Regions from separate parts of the Streptacidiphilus sp. BW17 genome, predicted to be linked through region 1. Evidence: riboswitches for the same ligand, from Rfam matches in the RefSeq annotation. Region 1 holds a riboswitch; each other region holds the start of a gene.
The links. A riboswitch is a leader RNA that binds a small molecule or an ion and turns the genes downstream of it on or off. The one in region 1 is predicted to bind cyclic di-AMP.
Positions count from the first base shown of each region.

Region 1 (4,369 bases):
CGGATACAACGTCACCAAGACCGGCTGGCCCGGGATGGCGCTGGACCGGCAGCGTCAGCAGCTGCTGCGCGGGCTCGGCCTGCTGGCGGCGCAGACCGGTGCCGAGATCACCTGCGTCTTCGACGGGCAGGACCTGGACGGTCCGATCCCGATGGCGCCGCCGCCGCGCGGGGTGCGGGTGCTGTTCAGCCGGACCGGGGAGACCGCCGACGAGCTGATCCGCCGTCTGGTCCGCGCGGAACCGGAGGGACGACCGGTCGTGGTGGTCTCGACAGACCGTGAAGTAGCGGACGGAGTGCGCAAATCGGGCGCACGCCCGGTCCCGTCCACGATGCTGCTGCGGCGGCTGATCCGCTCGTGACGGGGTGGCGAGGATGTTGCGAACGCCACTTCCCAGCGCGCGTGCTTGTTTGGGGGCGATGCGTGGCGGAGTGCCAATGAGCGCTTCTGACCTGGGCTTTGTGACGGTCCGCGACGCGCGTGGGCGGCTTCGTGATCTTGAGGCTTTGTTAAGAGCGGACGTCCGATCCGGTCACGGGGAAGACACGAGGCCTCCTCAATCACTATTGTCATCGCGCAAACGTCCGCACTCGTGTTCCAAACATCGTGTTTCAGCCGTGCACTCTGTCGTGCATGCGGACGAGTCCGCGTGTGAAGGGATTGCATCCGTCGTGGCCAATCATCGTCGTCCCAGGCAGACCAGCCGTGCCCGCGTGTCCGTGCTGACCGCGGCAGCGGCGACCGTGGTGGCGTTGTCCGCCCAGACCGCTGCCCAGGCTGCCCCGACCGTCTCGGTCAAGGACGCCCAGACCCAGGTGGACGCAGACCGCCAGGACGCATCCGTCAAGACGGAGCAGTACGACAACGCCCACCAGCAGCAGCAGAACCTGCAGCAGAAGGTGGCGGTCATCCAGCAGGAGATCGCGCGTCAGCAGGCGCAGATCAACAACGAGCTGGGCCAGCTCGGGCAGATCGCCAACGCGCAGTACGCGTCCGGCGAGATCGACCCCACCGTGCAGCTGCTGCTCTCCTCGGACCCGCAGCACTTCCTGGACCAGGCCACCTCGCAGGACGAGCTCACCGCCAACCAGACCTCCGAGCTGTCCCAGCTGGTGGCCCAGGAGGAGACGCTCAACCGGGAGAAGACCCAGGCCGCGTCCGAGCTGGCCCAGGAGCAGGCGCTGCTCTCGCAGATGAGCGCGGCGAAGTCGGAGGCGCTGGCCAAGCTGGCCCACGCGCAGTCGATCCTCAGCACGCTGACTGCCGCCGAGCAGGCCGCGGTCAACAACGCCAATAACGGCGGCGGTTACGGCAGCGGCGGCTCCACCAGCAACTGGAACGGCACCATCGACCTGAGCGGCATCTCCTCCACGGCGCGCACCGCGATGCTGGCGGCCGAGCAGTGGATCGGCAAGACCCCCTACCTGTGGGGTGGTTCGACCCCGTCCGGCTTCGACTGCTCGGGCCTGGTCATGTGGGCGTACGGCCAGGCGGGCGTCTCGCTGCCGCACTCCTCCTACTCCGACGAGTCGGTGGGTTCGCCGGTGGCGAGCCTGGCCGACGCACAGCCCGGCGACATCATCGTCCTGGAGCAGGGCGGCCACGTCGGCCTGTACGCCGGAAACGGCATGCTGCTCAACGCGCCGGAGTACGGCTACGACGTCTCGGTGCAGCCGTTGTCCTACTTCGGCTCGATTGTCGCGATCCGCCGCATGTGATCTCGTCTGTCAGTGTTCCGGTGCGTCAGCTGACGCGCCGGAATGTGGCGCGCCGACGGATCTGTGAATCCACTCACAGGTCATGCGCACGAAATCGCCTCATCCTGCGGGCGAATGACCGAATTGGCCCCCATGTCATGGCTGTTGGTCATGGCGTGGCTACGTTGTGTCCCCTGGGTGACGAGTCGTCGTAAGTGACTCGTGTTTTTTCTGACAAGGATTTGAACTGATCACGGTTCGGTCACTAGGGTCATGGGCCGAACCTCCGCGCAGGCGTTCGCCCATCCCGGGCGACAGCGGCGGTTACCGTCGAGTTCGACGACGCGGCAGGGCCATCCGGCACCCAGGGCGGCCCAACTGGGGAAGCCGTCGAGTCGGAGCCGGGGACCCACCTTCCTCGGGGTGAATCGGCGCCCGGTCGGCCGGTGTGAATCCGGACCGATGAAGCGTCGTAGGGCCTACTTCCTGGTCCGAACCCGTCAGCTCACCCGGTAGGCGGACGTAGGAAGAAGGAGTGTCGCCTTCGTGGCGTCCCATCGTCGTCCCAAGTCCCCCAGTCGTACCCGCATAACCGTTCTCACGGCAGCCGCCGCCACCGCGGTCGCGGTCTCGGCCCAGACGGCGCAGGCAGCGCCGAAGCCGACCATCAGCCAGCTTCAGGCCCAGCTCCAGCAGCTCAACGTCGAGTCCGACACCGCGATCCAGAAGTACGACCAGGCTCAGTCGGAGCTCCAGCAGCAGCAGGGCAAGGTCAACACTCTGCAGCAGCAGATCGCCCGTCAGCAGGCGGACGTCAACACCAAGCTCGAGTCGGTCGGCGAGATCGCGAACCAGCAGTACGCGGACGGCGCCGTCGACCCGACCGTCCAGCTGCTCCTCTCCTCGAGCCCGACGGACTACCTCACCAAGGCCTCCTCGCTGGGCCAGGTCACGGACAGCCAGGCGAGCCAGATCCAGGCGCTCAAGACCGCCGAGCAGGCCCTGGGCGGCCAGAAGGCCCAGGCCGAGCAGGCGCTCCAGCAGATCCAGGCCACCAACAAGCAGTTGTCCGCGCAGAAGTCGCAGGTCCAGCAGAAGATCGCGCAGACCCAGGCGCTGCTGAACTCGATGACCGCGGCCCAGCAGGCCGCCGTTGCCCGTGCGCAGGCCGCCGCCAACCAGGCCGCGGAGGCCGCCGCCGCCAAGGCCAACTCCGGCAGCTCCGGCGGCTCGGTCAACCTCGGCTCGTCCACGGCGGGCAACTCGGTGGAGGCCGCCGCCTTCGCCGCGGCGCAGACCCGTATCGGCTCGCCCTACGTCTGGGGCGCGACCGGCCCGAGCTCCTTCGACTGCTCCGGCCTGATGCAGTGGGCCTACGCGCAGGCGGGCGTCTCCATCGGCCGCACCACCTACGACCAGATCGACGCCGGCACGGCGGTCAGCTCCACGGCCGACCTGCAGGTGGGTGACCTCGTCTTCTTCAACGACGACTCGCACGTCGGCATGTACGCGGGCAACGGGATGATCCTGCACGCCCCGCACACGGGCGCGGACGTCCGCTACGAGTCGATCGACACGGTCGGCAGCATCTACGCGATGCGTCACATCTGATCGCGGCTCATGTCGCGTGCCACGGGCCCCGCTCCGATCCGGAGCGGGGCCCGTTCGCGTTCACCCCGGCTCACCCCGCCTCACTCGGACGGCCGTACGGGAGTGTCCTCCTTCGTGGTGGGTCGGTGTCCTGGGCAGGTGCGGAACCTCGGGGCGACCAGCAGACTCGTTCACCTGAGCGGCATTCGATGTGATTTTTCAGCTCTTGGGAGCTTGGACTGCTTCTGTCCGAATCGCTAACGTCAGCGCTCGGTTCCGTCCCGGAGATCATCCGGGAGAACCCTGGACCTGATGGTCCTCGACAAGCGGAGAGCGGAGAGCGAGCAGGTGGCGTCCCATCGACGAGGCAGACGCGTCGGACCGTCAGTGCTGTCGCGAGCCGCGGTGACCGTCGCTGCGGCGACCGCCGCGATGCTCACGGCCCCCGGCGGCGCGCACGCCGACCCCGTCCCCGGCGGGGCCGGCACAGCCGGCGCGAGCGGCAGTCTCACCCCGGACGAGGTGCAGCAGCAAGTCGACGCCCTCTACGCGCAGTCCGAGTCGGTCGGGCAGCAGGCCGACAGCGCACAGGAGCGGGCGGCCCGACTGCAGCACCGCGCCTCGCTGCTGCAGCAGACGCTGGCCGAGGAGCAGGCGAGCGCCAACGCGCTCGCGGCGCGGCTGGGCGAGGTGGCCACCGAGCAGTACCAGAGCGGCAGCATGGACCCGGTGATGCAGCTGCTGTTCAGCGCCCATCCGGCCGACTACCTCAGCCGCGCCGCCTCGCTCGACGAGGTGGACGCCGGTACCGCCGACGAGCTGGTCCAGCTGAGCGGTGTCGAGCGCGAGATCGAGCAGGGCAAGGCCGAGGTGCTGGCCCAGTACAGCGAGCTGGAGCAGGTGCGGCGGACCATCTCCACCACCAAGGCCGAGGCGCAGCGCCGGCTGGGCGCCGCCCAGGCGCTGCTCGGCTCGCTGACGGCGGCTCAGCGCGACCAGCTGCAGCAGGCCGAGGACGCCTCGGCCCAGCTCGCCGCCCAGGCAGCCGATTCGGTACTGCCTCCGGACCAGGGCCCGGCCGA
Region 1 covers NZ_JBGCCR010000002.1:224,229-228,597, reverse strand. Annotated here, with positions in the region: gene ABH940_RS03115 (NYN domain-containing protein) at 1-361, shown strand, start outside; gene ABH940_RS03110 (NlpC/P60 family protein) at 714-1,718, shown strand; cyclic di-AMP (ydaO/yuaA leader) riboswitch at 2,076-2,232, shown strand; gene ABH940_RS03105 (NlpC/P60 family protein) at 2,244-3,308, shown strand; gene ABH940_RS03100 (NlpC/P60 family protein) at 3,693-4,369, shown strand, end outside.

Region 2 (4,369 bases), on a different contig from region 1:
TCTGCTCGGCCTCGCAGCTCACCGCCGCGCTCGGGGGCGGCGACGCCGGGGCCGGGCAGATCTACACCTACCTGGTCGTCACCAACCACAGCTCGTCGGCCTGTCAGGTCGCCGGGTACCCGGGGCTGTCCATGCTGGATGCCCACGGCACCGAGATCGGCGTGCCGGCGACGCGCGAGAGCATGACGTACAGCTCCGTCGTGCTCGCGCCGGGCGCGTCCGCGAGCGACACCATCCACACCGCCAACCGGCAGACCGACAACCCGGGCGAGTGCCTGCCGGCCTCGACCGACCTGCGAATGTACGCGCCGGGCAGCAAGGTCGCGCTGACCTTCCCGGGCAAGATCACCGACTGCGACCACACGTTCTCGGTCACCCCGTTCGGCCCCGGCAACTCCGGGAACCCGTCGAACGCGCAGCCCACGGGCACTCCGTCCGCCTCGCCGAGCCAGGGCTCCTCGGGCGGCAACGGTGGTGGCACGGGCGGCACGCCGACCGCGGCCCCTTCCGCCACGCCCAGTTCGGAGGTCACTGCGGTGCCGAGTGGCGCCCCGGACACCGGCTTGGCGTCGACGTCGTCCGGGAGTGGCGACACCGGGCTGATCGTCGCCGGTGCTGCCGGCGTGCTGGTGCTGGGCGGCGCGGGTGCGGCGGCGCGGCGCCGGTCGCGCTCCCAGGCGCGGGGCTGATGGCGGCTCAGCTGCGGCAGTACGGGGTGCGGGGAGCGGTCGCGGCGCTGGTCGCGGCGGCCGCCCTCGTGCTGGCCGGCTGCGGTTCGGGCTCGTCCGGCAGCGTTGCCGGGAGCACGCCGAGTGATCCCGGCGGCAGCACCATGGCGTCGTCGACCGCCCCTGCCGCCGCCGCTCCGCTCGCCCGGTCCGTCCCGGCCCGGCTGCGGATTCCCGCGATCGGAGTCGACGCGTCCGTCATGCAGGTCGGACTGAACTCCGACGGCACGGTCGGCGTGCCGCCGATCGAGGCGAACGCGCCCGCCGCCTGGTACGACGGCTCGCCGACACCGGGGCAGACCGGCCCGTCAGTGATCCTCGGGCACGTGACGGTCGGCAGCTACGGGGACGGCGTCTTCCTGCACCTGTCCCGGCTGCATCCGGGCGACCAGGTGGAGGTGACGCTGCAGGACGGTGCGACCGCCGTCTTCCGGGTCGACTCCGTGCAGACCGTGGTGAAGTCGACCTTCCCGACGAACGCGGTGTACGGGAACGTCGACCACCCTGCGCTGCGTCTCATCACGTGCGGCGGACCGCACCTGAGTGGCGGCGGCTATCCCGACAACGTGATCGTCTACGCCTCTCTCAGCGGATCCTGACTCCCGACCGCCGCCCGGCTCGATGTAAGGAGAGCGGTCATCGCGTCACACTCCGAGGAGGACGCAGCCGATCTGTTCCGCAGCCTCTACCCGCGGCTCGCGGGCTGGTGCCGTCGCCTGGTCGACGACGACGGCACCGCCCACGAGATCGCCGCGGAGGCGTTCACCCGGCTGTGGGCCCGCTGGACCAAGGTGGAGGAGCCGACCGGTTTCCTCTACGTGACCGCGGCCAACCTGGTCCGCGACCATTGGCGCAGACTTGAGCGCGAACGGCGGGCACTTCGGCATGCGGGAAGGGAGGAAGCGGTGAAGCAGCAGCCGGACGCGGCGGACGACCCTTCCGTCCGCATCATGGTGGAGTCCCTCCCCGAGCGGCTGCGCGACCCGGTGCTGCTGTACTACTTCGCGGACCTTCCGGTGCGCGAAGTCGCGGTGCGACTCGGCCGCAACGAGGGCACCGTGAAGTCCGACCTGCACGCCGCCCGCGAACTGCTCCGCGCGACCCTTGGGGGACTCCATGAACGGACCCGCTGACCCACGCGGCCACGCGGGCGACCCCAACGAGCCCAATGACGCCACCGAGCCCAGCGACGCCACCGAGCGCGACGAGGGCAACGAGGCCAACCAGGCCAACGAGCGCGACGTTCCCGCGGGTGACCCTGTCGGGCCCGAGACGGACACGCTCGGCGGGGAGCCGACCGACACCGACGGACCTGAGTCACGGGGCGACTTGGGCGACTTGAGTGATCTGGGTGACCTCGGCGACCTGCTGCTGCCGATCGAGCCGATGCCCATCCCCGAGGGCGCGTTCACGCAGATCCGGCGGCGTGCGGTGCGGCGGAAGCGCAAGCGTGCCCTGGCCGGTGCGACCGCGTGCGTCGCCGTGCTGGGAGTGTCCCTCTACCTCGTCGGCGTACCCGCGCCGCAAGGGCCGGGAGAGGTGGTCACGCCTCCGGCGTCCGCGACCCAGGCCGTGCCCACCCCCGCTCCGGTCAGCACGAGCCCCAGCCCGAGCGCGTCCCCGAGCGCCGTGCCGACCCAGGCGCCCAGCCCCACGTCGTCGAGCACGCCCACCTCGCCGCCCACAGCGCAGGCGAGCGTCTCCGCGACACCCGCACCCGGCTCCACGGGGTCCGGTTCCGGTTCCGGAGGCGGGACGCCGCTCTGCACGGCCTCGCAGCTCAGCGCGGCGCTCGGCAGCGGGAACGCGGGCGCGGGTCAGATCTACTCCTACCTGGTGGTTACCAACCACAGCTCGGCGCCCTGTCACGTCACCGGCTATCCCGGGCTGTCCATGCTGGACGCCCACGGCGCCCAGATCGGCGCGCCCGCGACGTACGAGCACATCGGGTACAGCCCTGTCGTCCTCGCGCCGGGCGCGTCGGCCAGCGACACCATCCACACCGTCAACCGGCAGACCAACAACCCGAGCGAGTGCCTCCCCACCTCCACCTCGATGCGGATCTACCCGCCTGGCAGCCGCGCCTCGTTGGTCTTCCCGGGCCAGGTGACCAACTGCGACAACCTCTTCTCGGTCACCCCCTTCGGCCCCGGCGTCACCGGCAACCCGCCTGGTTGACACTGCTTTCGGGAGTACCACCTGTTTCTCTCGTCCCGATATTGATTTCATGACGATCCGACAACTATGGTTCTGGATCGAACCGTTGCGCAGTCGACCACCCGTTCGGGGGGCCGTGACGGTCCCGCCGAGTTCGACCTGCGGCGCGGGGGTTCCCAGAGGCGGGACCTGCGAGCCGCGCGGTCGGAGCCGGGGAACCACGTTCCCGGGGTGAATCGGCGTCAGGGCCACCGGCGGAAGCGCGTGGTGGTGAGACGTCGTAGGGCCACTCTTCCGGTCCGAACCCGTCAGCTCACCCGGTAGGCGGACAAGGAAGAACGGAGTCCGCCCGTCGTGGCGTCCCACCGTCGTGCCAAGGCGCCCAGTCGCGCCCGCGTCACCCTCGTCACCGCTGCGGCGGCCACCGGCGTCGTGCTCTCCGCGCAGGCCGCCCAGGCCGCGCCCACACCGTCCACCGGCCAGCTCAAGGCGCAGCTCGACCAGCTCAACAACGAGACCGACAAAGCGGTCCAGAGCTACGACCAGGTCCAGGAGCAGGCCCAACAGCTCCAGCAGAAGGTGTCCGTGCTCCAGGACGAGATCGCCAGGGAGCAGGCCAAGGTGAACGTCCTGCTGGAGGGCGTCGGCACCTTGGCCGCGACGCAGTACGCGAACGGCAGCGTCGATCCGACCGTTCAGCTGCTGCTCAGTGCGAGCCCGGACGACTTCCTCGCCAAGGCGTCCACCATGGACGAGGTGAGCCAGAGCCAGACCGACCAGCTGGCCCAGCTCCAGGCGGAGGAGAAGATCCTCGACACGGAGAAGGCCCAGGCGGAGTCGGAGCTGGGCCGACTCGACGCCATGCTGCAGCAGGCCGCGGCGGCCAAGGCCGCGGTCATGCAGAAGGTCGCACAGACCCAGAAGCTCCTCGACTCCGTCACCGCCGCCCAGCGTGCGACGTTGACCGGCGGCGGCTCCCAGGGCAGCACCACGACCCCGAACCTCAGCGGCGCGACGCCCGGCGACTCGATCGAGATGGCGGCGTTCGCCGCGGCCAAGACACGCATCGGCCTGCCGTACCACTGGAGTTATGACGGACCGGACCAGTTCGACTGCTCGGGTCTGATGATGTGGTCCTACGCCCAGGCCGGCTACCAGCTGGGCCGGGACACCTACTCCCAGCTCACCTACGGGACCCCGGTCACCTCGGTGGCCGACCTGCGGGTGGGTGACCTGGTCTTCTTCAACGGCGGCGAGCACGTCGGGATGTACGCGGGCAACGGCTATATCCTCCACGCCCCGCACACCGGCGCCTTCGTCCGCTTCGAGCCCATGGCGACGGTCGGCACGATCTACGCGATGCGGCACATCTAGGCACGTGCGTTCACTGTGCTCGGTACGACGGATCCGTCCTCGGATCCGTCGTACGCTCGCGGACTGCTCACGCCTGCGCCGTGATGTGATGCGTGCATGGAACTCGATCC
Region 2 covers NZ_JBGCCR010000015.1:87,997-92,365, forward strand. Annotated here, with positions in the region: gene ABH940_RS19895 (DUF4232 domain-containing protein) at 1-689, shown strand, start outside; gene ABH940_RS19900 (class F sortase) at 689-1,327, shown strand; gene ABH940_RS19905 (RNA polymerase sigma factor) at 1,367-1,861, shown strand; gene ABH940_RS19910 (DUF4232 domain-containing protein) at 1,845-2,906, shown strand; cyclic di-AMP (ydaO/yuaA leader) riboswitch at 3,070-3,227, shown strand; gene ABH940_RS19915 (NlpC/P60 family protein) at 3,240-4,259, shown strand; gene ABH940_RS19920 (hypothetical protein) at 4,356-4,369, shown strand, end outside.
Region 2: linked by a shared signal. The riboswitch ahead of ABH940_RS19915 (NlpC/P60 family protein) and the one ahead of ABH940_RS03105 (NlpC/P60 family protein) in region 1 are both predicted to bind cyclic di-AMP.

Region 3 (4,369 bases), on a different contig from region 1:
CGCCCGCCTCGTGCAGGGCGTGGAGCAGCAGCTTGACGCCGATGAAGCCGAGGATCACCGACAGGCCGTCGGAGAGGTGGACCAGTCGCGTGAGCAGGCCGCCGATCAGGAAGTAGAGCTGGCGCAGGCCCATCAGCGCGAAGGCGTTGGCGGCAAAGACGATGTACGGGTCCTGCGTCAGCCCGAAGATCGCGGGGATCGAGTCCATCGCGAAGAGCACGTCGGTGCTGCCGATGGCGAGGATCACCACCAGCATCGGGGTGATCAGCCGCCGGCCGCCCTCGACGACGACCAGCCGCGTGCCGCGGTAGCCGTCGGTGGACGGGAATCGGCGCTCGACGTCCCGCAGGAAGCGGTTCTCCCGGTACTCCTCGCCGTCGTCGGCGGTCATGCCGGTGTCGGCGGTCATGCCGGTGCCGGCAGCGGGGCCGGTGGCGTGTCCTGCCCTGGCCTCCTTGATCAGCTTCCAGGCCGTCCAGATCAGGAACGCGCCGAAGAGGAAGAAGACCCAGGAGAAGCTGTCGATCACGGCCGCGCCGGCCGCGATGAAGACCGTGCGCAGCACCAGCGCGATCAGCACGCCCACCATCAGCACCCGCTGCTGGAGCTCGGCCGGGACGGCGAACTTCGCCATGATCAGCACGAAGACGAAGAGGTTGTCGACGCTGAGCGACTTCTCGGTGATGTAGCCGGCGAAGAACTGACCGGCTGCGGCTCCGCCCGAGTGCCACCAGAGGAAGCCGCCGAAGAGAGCGGCGAGGACGACCCAGACCACGGTCCAGATCCCGGCCTCGCGCAGCGAGACCTCATGGGGCTTGCGACCGCCGACGAGGAAGTCGGCGGCGATGAGGACGACGAGTACGGCGATGGTGACGGCCCACAGGGCCACGGACACGTCCATGGACGGGTTGCTCCTCCGGCAGGCGACAGCTGTTGTCTGCCGGAGGTCTCCTCCGCCCCACCGTCGATGTCGGTGTGGGCCGACGACCCCGGTCGGTGCTGGGCACCGACGTGCTGACGGGGACGTCGTTTCAGGGAGTACTCCCCTCCGCTTCCTGCCGAGGCTAACAGCAGCCCCGGCAGGAAAACGTAAGGAATCGCGCGAGTGCGGCGCTAGCGGCGCTCGCGGCGCTCAGTTGTAGACGCGGACGTAGTCCACGGAGAAGCTGATCGGCGCGGTGCCGCTCGGGGCCGGGTGGTACTGGCCCGCGGAGAGCGACAGGTTGAGGATCAGGTAGGCGGACCAGTTGGCGCCCACGCCCGTGTTGTCGGAGTAGACCTTCACGCCGTTGATGTACCAGTCGACGGAGTTGGCACCGTACTTGGTGCCGATGGTGACCCACTGGCCGGGCTTGATCGCGTTCGCGTCGGTGTAGTAGTCGTGCGCGGCGTTGACGTGGTTGGAGAGCTCGAGCAGGTTCGGGTTGTCCGGGTGGTACTCGAACGAGTCGATCTCGCCGTTGCCGTTCTTCCAGGTCCAGAGCGCGGGCCAGGCGCCCTGCTGGGTGGGGAGCTTGACGCGGGCCTCGATGTAGTCGCCGGTCTTGACCTGGAATCCCTCCTGCGAGCCCTCGGTGGTGAGCAGACCGGTGGTCCAGGCCTGCCGGCCGTTCTCCAGGGTGTGCGAGCTCGGCTGGGCGGTGAAGGTGGCGACGCCGCCCGCAACCGCGACGTCGTTCGGGTCGAGCCAGTCCAGCTTGTTGTCGCTGGGGTTGTGGTCGCCGTACTGGTAGGACGAGGTCGTGGTGCCGACCCAGCGCTGGCCCCAGGTGATCGGGTTGTTGAACTCCTCGTCCCAGACCGGGGTGGTGGAGGTGGCGACACCGGCGGGCAGGCTGCTGCTCGGAGCAGGCGTCGACGGAGCCGAAGTGGGTGCCGGGCTGGGCGTCGACGCGGACGTCGGCTTCGGGGCCGGGGCCGGGGTGCCCGTGGTGGCGGCGGAGCCGACGGCCAGCGTCTTGGCCGCCAGGTTGTGCCAGCCTGCGGCGTCCAGGTAGGCGCCCATCATCGTGTAGCGGCCCGGCGCGAAGGTGCGGCTGCCGGCGTGGAAGGTGAGCCCGGTCGGGCAGATCCGCGCGTTGCTGTCCCACTGCGGGAAGTCGACGTTGTTGCCGGACGCGTCACGGACGGCGACGCCGAGGCTCCGTACGGTGGTGCAGGCGGTGGAGCGGACCGTGAGCGTGACGTTGGCGGTGTTCCCGCTGGTGGTCGCGGTCAGGCCGGTCTCGCTGACGCTCGGCGTGGCCGCCTGGGCCTGGGTCGCCACGGCGCCGCCGAGCAGCAGGGCGGGCGCGGCCGTGAAGGCCAGTATTCGGGCAGGGGTGGACAGGGTGGATCGCATGGCGCCTCTCCGACGCCTGCGAGGTGAGCTGTCGGGTTCGGGCCGGAAGGCTGGCCCGGCCGCGCGGCGGCGGCTTCACCCCGAGCCCCGACCGGTCCCGCGCGTGGGCGCAGGGCAGAGCGGGGCGCTTACCTGGTTCCCCCGCTCCGGCCCGTGGTACTCGTGCGATCCGGCGTCGACGGGCAGGACAAGGCGTACCGGCGCACGGTGCCCGTCTGTGGCGACGGACTCGGGCAGGTTAGGCAGATGAGGTCGGCGCGCCCCAAGCCCTCGAAGGGTATTGAGGGCTATCTCACAGATCCTTTACACGACGCAGAAGGCCCTGCTCAGAGCCTGCTCAGGCGCTGCCAAGGCCCTGCCGAGGCCATTGAGCCGACCCTGCTCAGAGCGCCTGCTCGATCGCCGGGAGCATCTCCTGGAAGGTGCGGCCCTGTGCCGGGATGCCGATCGCCGCCATCTGCCAGCTGCCGCCCGCGTCCCGGTAGACCTTGGCCATCACCTGGCCGGTGTGCGGGCCGCCGCCGCTGAGCGTGAAGCGGGCCAGCTCGTCGCCGGTGGCCTCGTCGACCAGGCGGCAGTGGGCGCGCTGCACCTCCTGGAAGCTCTGGCCGTTGTAGGAGTTGACGGTGAAGACGATCTGGGTGATCCGGTCGGGGACCCGGCGCAGGTCGACCAGGATCGACTCGTCGTCCTCCCCGCCCTTGCCGCCGACCAGGTTGTCGCCGGTGTGGCGCACCGAGCCGTCGTTGCTCACCAGGTGCTGGAAGAAGACCACGTCGGCCAGCGAGCCCTGGGAGTAGAGCACCGCCGAGGCGTCCAGGTCGATCTCGCGGCGGCGGGTGCCGAACAGGCCCTTGCGCGGCGCCGCCTGCCACCCCAGGCCCATCCGCACCAGGGACAGCATGCCCCCGTCGTCCTTCTCCAGACTTACGCTCTGACCCTTGCTCAGATTCACCGACACGGCACGCCCCTCCCGAACTCGTTCGCGAACCGCAGCCTCGGTACCGGCGCCCGTCCGGCTCCGACGCAGCCCTCACTGCACCATACGACCCGGACGGGCCTGCGGGTTCCCCGGGAGTGCCGACGATCACTCAAGCGGTGCACTCGGGCGCACTCAAGCGGTGCACTCAGGCGAGGCCGGCTTCGCGCATCTGGCGCAACTCCTTCTTCAGTTCGTTCACCTCGTCGCGGAGCCGCGCGGCGACCTCGAACTGCAGCTCGGCCGCGGCGGCGTGCATCCGGTCGGTCAGCTCGCCGATCAGCTCGGCCAGTTCGGCGGCGGGCAGGCTCTTGGCGTCCTTCTTTCCCGCGGCGGCTGCGGCCTTGGCGCCGAGCGCCGGGACCGGGGCCTTCTGACCGCGCCCGCCGCCACCGCCGCCCTGGCGGTAACCGGTGCTGAGCAGCTCGGCGGTGTCCATGTCCTCGCGGGCGAGCGAGTCGAGGATGTCGCCGATCTTCTTGCGCAGCGGCTGCGGGTCGATGCCGTGGTCGCGGTTGTAGGCCTGCTGGATCTCGCGACGACGGTTAGTCTCGTCGATGGCCCGCTCCATCGCCGGGGTGATCCGGTCCGCGTACATGTGGACCTGGCCGGAGACGTTACGGGCGGCACGGCCGATCGTCTGGATCAGCGAGGTGGGCGACCGCAGGAAGCCCTCCTTGTCGGCGTCCAGGATCGCCACCAGCGAGACCTCGGGCAGGTCGAGGCCCTCACGGAGCAGGTTGATGCCGACCAGCACGTCGTACTCGCCGGCCCGCAGCTGGCGCAGCAGCTCGACGCGGCGCAGCGTGTCGATGTCGCTGTGCAGGTACCGGACCCGGATGCCGAGTTCGAGCATGTAGTCGGTGAGGTCCTCGGACATCTTCTTGGTCAGCGTGGTGACCAGGACGCGCTCGTCCTTCTCTGTGCGCAGCCGGATCTCGTGGACCAGGTCGTCGATCTGACCCTCCGTCGGCTTGACCACGACCTCCGGGTCGATCAGGCCGGTGGGACGGATGATCTGCTCGACCTGGCTGTCGGAGCGGGAGAGC
Region 3 covers NZ_JBGCCR010000006.1:170,227-174,595, reverse strand. Annotated here, with positions in the region: gene ABH940_RS10040 (TerC family protein) at 1-901, opposite strand, end outside; gene ABH940_RS10035 (family 16 glycosylhydrolase) at 1,133-2,341, opposite strand; cyclic di-AMP (ydaO/yuaA leader) riboswitch at 2,340-2,461, opposite strand; gene ABH940_RS10030 (TerD family protein) at 2,724-3,302, opposite strand; gene uvrB (excinuclease ABC subunit UvrB) at 3,469-4,369, opposite strand, start outside.
Region 3: linked by a shared signal. The riboswitch ahead of ABH940_RS10035 (family 16 glycosylhydrolase) and the one ahead of ABH940_RS03105 (NlpC/P60 family protein) in region 1 are both predicted to bind cyclic di-AMP.